2 linked regions of the Bradyrhizobium diazoefficiens genome follow. The protein of the gene in region 2 interacts with the protein of the main gene of each other region in a pairwise test. Links are inferred from orthologs where the notes say so. Each region holds a gene or a part of one and is shown on either strand. Other genes may lie near its edges.

Region 1 (3,038 bases), 1.3 Mb from region 2 along the record:
ACAGCGCGGTGACCTGACCGAGCTTGAGATCCATCTTGCCGCCGGCGACCAGCGTCCGCATCTGCTCGACGCTGTGGGGCGCGGCGCGAAATTCGTCGCGGCGGTGCAGAAGCGTGATGCGCTTCGCAACCGGATGGAGGTTGAGCGTCCAGTCGAGCGCGGAATCGCCGCCGCCGACGATCAGCACGTTCCTGTCGCGGAACGCCTCCATCTTGCGCACGGCATAGTGCACCGAGGTGCCTTCATAAGCCTCGATGCCCGGCACCGGCGGACGCTTCGGCTGGAACGAGCCGCCGCCGGCCGCGATCACCACCACCTTGCATTCGAACACCTTGCCGGTGTCGGTGGTGCAGCGAAAGGCGGGATCGCCGATCTTCTCGACCGTCTCCACCATCTCGCCGAGATGGAAGGTCGGGTGGAACGGCTTGATCTGCTCCATCAGCGCGTCGGTGAGGCCCTGCCCCGACACCTGCGGGATGCCGGGAATGTCGTAGATCGGTTTTTCCGGATAGAGCTCGGCGCACTGGCCGCCGACCTTGTCGAGGATGTCGACGAAATGCGCCTTCATGTCGAGAAGGCCGAGCTCGAAGGCGGCAAACAGGCCGCACGGGCCGGCGCCAATAATCAGCACATCGGTTTTGATCACGTCGCTCATGTCGTCTCTTTATCGATCTTTATCGGTTGGACGGCGCCCGGTGGGCAGAGGTGACCCTGCCTGTCTAGCCAACGGGGATGGATCAGGGAAGGCATAAAAGCGGGAGCGCCCCGCGGCCGCGCCCACTTGCCGGGTCAGGATAACTGGGCTGTAACGGGCTGCGCTATGACGGAGATCAACCGGTGAACGCACCAAGCCGCCTCGATATGACGCCACGCCTTGAGGACTATCCGTTTCGCCTCAGTGACAATGTCCGCTTCGGCGATCTCGATCCCAACCAGCACGTCAACAACGCGGTCTACGCCACCTATTTCGAGACCGGCCGCGTCACGCTGATGAAGCGTCCCGAATACGGGCTGACCCCGCCGGGCCTCGCCTGGATCATGGTGCGGCTCGACATCCATTTCCGCGCCGAGCTGCACTGGCCGAATACGATCGAGCTCGGCCTCGGCGTCGTGAAGCTGGGACGGACGTCGGTGACCTTCGAGCAGGTGGTGTTCTCCGAAGGCAGATGCATCGCGTCTGCGACGTCGGTCGGCGTCATGATCGACGAGGCAACGCGGCGGCCGACGCCGCTCGTTCCCGAAGTCGTCGAGAAGCTGAAACCTTGGCACAAGCGCGGCATCGAGGTCGCGCCACCGCGTGCGTCGTAATGAGGATCAGGCTTGATAAGGATCAGGCTTTGAGGATCAGGCTTGGCGTTCAGGCGTCGCGACGACCAGCCCGTCGAGTTCGTCGGAGACCTTGATCTGGCAGGACAGGCGCGAATTCGGACGCACGTCGAAGCCGAAGTCGAGCATGTCTTCTTCCATCGGCGTCGGGCTGCCGACCTTCTCGCGCCAGGCTTCGTCGACATAGACATGGCAGGTCGCGCAGGCACAGGCGCCGCCGCATTCGGCTTCGATGCCGGGAATGCTGTTGCGGATGGCGGCTTCCATCACGGTCGCGCCGTTCTCGACTTCCACCGTGCGGGTTTCGCCCTTGTGGTCGACAAAGTGAATCTTGGCCATGTGTGCTCGTGCTGCCGCGATGTTGGGAAAAGGAGTATCCGGGCTGTCCTATAACGGGTCGGTCAGGGCCGCGCTATAGCGTTTTCGCGCGAAGTGGACCCCGCCTCGCGTGCTAAAAATGTGTCCAGACAGAAGGCCAATGCGCAAGGCCCCCGCATGATGGGGTCGTCGGGCCTAGTGCTTGAGGATCGCCGCGATGGCGGCGCGAACCTCGGCCACCGCCTCTTTCAGCGCGGCGAAGGCGTGCGGCCGGTCGTGGCCGGTCCGGATCGCCATCTCGAGGCTGGCGGCAGCATCGGCGACGGCAAAGGCGCCGATCCCCCTCGCCGAGCCCTTGAGCTTGTGCGCCAGCGCGCCGGACTCGGCCGGCAACGCGGTCATCGCGGCCACCAGGCGGACCGCCTGCTCAGCGAACATCGCGAGCACTTCCTGCTCCAGCTCGGCATCGCCGAACGTCATGCGGGAGAGGTGGTCGAGGTCGAGCGGGCTGTCGATGGGCGCAAGCGGGGGCGAGGGCATCCAGTCCATCCGTTGCAGTTCAGGCGTCATGGCGCAGGCCCCGGCATCGCGCGATGGTTCCGCCGCTCCGGCGGTAAGTTCGCCCCACCCAAGCATGAAAATGGTTAACGAAATGTTCGCGCCGTTTTACGTAATTCCGCCGGTTTATTGACGAAAAGTTGCCGCAATCCGTCAAGTTCGGTGGAGAATTGCATTTATTGCTAAGGCGTTAGAGCGCGATCCTGTTAACGATGATTAAGATTGTCTTAATCGCAGGCATTTCATTCGCGACGCTCTGCCAATAGGATGTTGCGGAAATTAGCGGACAAGCCGTCCGGGTGGGGACGGCTCGGAGATCCGCGCAAGCGGCATGATCCGGTCTGTGGGCTTGCGTAGCGCGCAGGGCTCGCGGGGGACGCGTACAAGTAACGAGGGCTCGGACTGAACATGGCGAACACTCCGAAAAAGGTCAAAGACCCCACAGAAGTCGCGCTTTCTGCGATCCAGGAAGCCCTCAACATCAGCGACACGGCTGCGGACACCAGCCGCAACGCCACGATGCGCAACGAAACGGCCCCTCCGGTGGCGCCGCCCGCGCCCCCGAGCTTCGACGAGCCGACCTTCGAGCCGCGCCCGGCCGCCAATGAGCGCGCCACCGTATTCGATCCGGTCGAGGAGCCTCGCGCCGCGCGCCGCCCCGCCAATGACGACCGCGAGACCATCGGCCAGCTGCTCCAGGCGCTTCAGAAGGGCCGCCCTGCCCGCAGCGTCTACACCTTCGCCACCATCTTCGCCGGCGTCTGGCTCGCCGCCTGCGCCGCGCTGACGGTCGGCTTCCTGCCCTCGATCCAGGCCGCCATGGGCCAGAGCGGCGG
Region 2 (3,003 bases):
TCGCCGCCTCAAAAACCGCGACACACTTTTCCCGGTCATGCTCTAACTGCGAGGACTTGCCGTCTTGCCAAACCCGCATGATTTTCACGCGCCGCAGCCGTCCTACACCAGGGACGAACTGCTGAGATCGAGCGAAGGCGGCTATTTCGGACCGGGCAACGCCCAACTGCCGGCGCCGCCGATGCTGATGATGGACCGCATCACCGAGATCAGTCTGGATGGCGGCGCATACGGCAAGGGCCACATCGTCGGCGAGCTCGACATTGTGCCGGACCACTGGTTCTTCCAGTGCCACTATCGCGGCGATGCGATGATGCCGGGAAGCCTGGGTCTGGATGCGATGTGGCAGATGGTCGGTTACTGGCTCGGCTGGTCGGGATCACCGGGCAAGGGCCGCGCGATCGGCGTCGGTGAGGTCGAGGCGACGGGCGCCATCACACCGCAGACGCGCGCCGTGCGCTACGAGGTCGCCATGCGCATGGTTCGGCGCGGCAAGCTGGTGCTGGGCATTGCCGATGGCCGTGTGCTCGCCGATGGTGTCAGCGTGTTCGTGGCGAAGGACATGCGGGTTGGCCTGACCAAGGCCGTGGATTGATGTTCAACTGCCGTAAGGTGTGCAAAGGCGCAAGCGCCGTGCCCACGATTTCTCCAACACTGTTGTCCTGAATGGTGGGCACGCTGCGCTTTGCCCACCCTACCGCACCGCCCTCTTAGCCGGCCGCTTCTTGGCAACGGGCTTGTTCGCGGCCGCCTTCTTCGACGCCGCTTTCTTCATCGCCTTCTTCACAGTTTTCCCCTTCGGCCGCTTCCTCACCTTGGCGCGCTGGGCGGCGGCGAGCGCCGCCCTCGCCCATTGCGCAAGCTCTCCGGAATCGTCGAACAGGCGGGCCGGCAGCTCCCAATAGGAATTGACCGTCACCGTCTTGGCGCGGGTCGAATACTGGAACGGCCTCGAGCCTTCGGCTTCAAAGTCCGGGATGGTCACCTTGTCGGCGCGCAAAAACAAACCGGCACGCAAGGCGAGCGCGAAATTGGTGCCGTCGGCCGAGATGCCGTAGCCGGAGAACATCTTGCGAATGGTGACGGGGCCGAAATCGGCGAACAGGTCGATCAGGAATTCGCGGTCCATGGCCCCATCTCTCTCCCCGGCGTCGTCCCCGCGAACGCGGGGACCCATAACCACAGGAAGGAGTTTAGCGAAGACTGTTAGTCGTGCCAGCTCCGATACTGCCATTTCCCGCTGAAGACGGATCACGCGGTATGGGTCCCGGCGCCCGTGCGCAATTGCGCACTAGGCCGGGACGACAGCAGAATGCTTGGCGAAAGCCGGGCTTACCCGTCGATCTTGGCCGGCCGCAGCTCGACCGACTCGCCGCAGCCGCAGGCGGAGATCTGGTTGGGGTTGTTGAAGACGAACTGGGCCTGCATCTTGTCGGCCTTGTAGTCCATCTCGGTACCGAGCAGGAACAGCACGGCCTTGGGATCGACCAGGATCTTGACACCCTTGTCCTCGACGACCTCGTCGGTCGGGCGGACGTCATGGGCGTATTCGACCGTGTAGGATTGGCCGGCGCAGCCACCGTTCTTCACGCCGACCCGCAGGCCGACAATCTCGGAATCGGCGCGCTGGGTCAGCTCGGTGATGCGCTGGGCAGCGGCATCCGTCAGCCGCATCACCTGCGGGCGGGGCCGCCGCGGCTTGGGAGTGGATGCTGGTGTCGAGCCTGACGAGATCTGGGTCATGGTATTTATGTGGTCCGTTGCGGAGCGAATTCAATGCGAGCCTTGACCGTCACCACATGTTGAGGACGAGGCGGGCCTCGTCGCTCATGCGCTCGGGCGACCACGGCGGCTCCCAGACCACCTTGACGTCGACCACGCCGACGCCGGGGACGCTGGCAACCGCGTTCTCGACCATGGTCGGCAGCTCGCCGGCGGCCGGACAGTTCGGCGTCGTCAGCGTCATCTGCACGTCGACGGAGCGGTCGTCCTTGATCTCGACCTTGTAGATCAGGCCGAGCTCGTAGATGTCGGCCGGGATTTCCGGGTCGAATACAGTCTTCAGCCCGGCAATGATCTCACGGGTCAGCCGCTCGGTCTCCTCCGGCGGCAGCGCCGAATGAGTCTCCATCGGATTCGCTTTGATTTCGGCCGTGTCACTCATGCGAACAAATCCCGCGCCTTTAAAAGCGCCTGTGCCAGATGATCGACTTCTTCCCGCGTATTATACATGCCGAACGAGGCCCGGCAGGTGGCCGTGACGTTGAACCGCTCTAAAAGCGGCATCACGCAATGGGTGCCGGCGCGCACGGCGATGCCCTGGCGGTCAATCACGGTGGCGACGTCATGGGCGTGCGCGCCCTTGAGCTCGAACGAGATCACCGGGCCCTTGCCGCGGGCCGTGCCGATCAGCCGCAGCGAATTGATCTCGCGCAAGCGCTCCTGGGCGTAGGTGGTGAGGTCGTGTTCGTGGGCGGCGATGCGTTCCTTGCCGACCGAATTGACGTAGTCGATGGCAGCGCCAAGGCCGACAGCCTCGACGATCGCGGGCGTGCCCGCCTCGAACTTGTGCGGGGGATCGCCATAGGTGACGATCTCGCGCGAGACCTCGCGGATCATCTCGCCGCCGCCATTGTAAGGCCGCATCGCGACGAGATGATCGTACTTGGCCCAGAGCACGCCGATACCGGTCGGGCCGTACACCTTGTGGCCGGTGAAGACGTAGAAGTCGCAGCCGAGGTCCTGGACGTCGACCGGCAGATGCACCGCGCCCTGGCTGCCGTCGACCAGCACGGGAATGCCGCGGGCGTGGGCTAGCCTGACGACGTCCTTGACCGGCACGATGGTGCCGAGGGCGTTCGACATCTGCGTGATCGCGACCAGCTTGGTCTTCGCGGTCAGCAGCTTCTCGAACTCGTCGATGAGGAAATTGCCTTCGTCATCGACGGGAGCCCATTTGATTACGGCGCCCTGACGTTCCCTGAGGAAATGCCAGGGCACGAT

Evidence for each region. Proteins that work in one complex are often made in the same cells at the same time.
Region 1: the proteins of JJB99_RS20560 (region 2) and JJB99_RS14285 interact in binary tests that used the Escherichia coli proteins (3 or more experiments, as listed by UniProt). The link is inferred for Bradyrhizobium diazoefficiens from one-to-one orthologs.

What each region holds. Positions count from the first base shown.
Region 1 is NZ_CP067100.1:3,039,338-3,042,375, reverse strand. Bases 6-2,971 are described here. They hold JJB99_RS14285 (2Fe-2S iron-sulfur cluster-binding protein), read right to left. Parts: upstream 1,666-2,971; coding sequence 1,345-1,665; downstream 6-1,344. Other genes in these bases: JJB99_RS14275 (negative regulator of septation ring formation), read left to right, coding at 2,611-2,971; JJB99_RS14280 (Hpt domain-containing protein), read right to left, coding at 1,840-2,214; JJB99_RS14290 (acyl-CoA thioesterase), read left to right, coding at 838-1,308; JJB99_RS14295 (NAD(P)/FAD-dependent oxidoreductase), read right to left, coding at 6-655. Outside these bases: more of JJB99_RS14295, read right to left, coding at 1-5; more of JJB99_RS14275, read left to right, coding at 2,972-3,038. UniProt on the Escherichia coli protein: Ferredoxin are iron-sulfur proteins that transfer electrons in a wide variety of metabolic reactions. Although the function of this ferredoxin is unknown it is probable that it has a role as a cellular electron transfer protein.
Region 2 is NZ_CP067100.1:4,322,992-4,325,994, forward strand. What follows is about bases 39-2,969. They hold JJB99_RS20560 (HesB/IscA family protein), read right to left. Parts: upstream 1,744-2,969; coding sequence 1,333-1,743; downstream 39-1,332. Other genes in these bases: fabA (bifunctional 3-hydroxydecanoyl-ACP dehydratase/trans-2-decenoyl-ACP isomerase), read left to right, coding at 65-595; JJB99_RS20555 (TfoX/Sxy family protein), read right to left, coding at 695-1,129; JJB99_RS20565 (SUF system Fe-S cluster assembly protein), read right to left, coding at 1,793-2,164; JJB99_RS20570 (cysteine desulfurase), read right to left, coding at 2,161-2,969. Also shown: more of JJB99_RS20570, read right to left, coding at 2,970-3,003. UniProt on the Escherichia coli protein: Is able to transfer iron-sulfur clusters to apo-ferredoxin. Multiple cycles of [2Fe2S] cluster formation and transfer are observed, suggesting that IscA acts catalytically.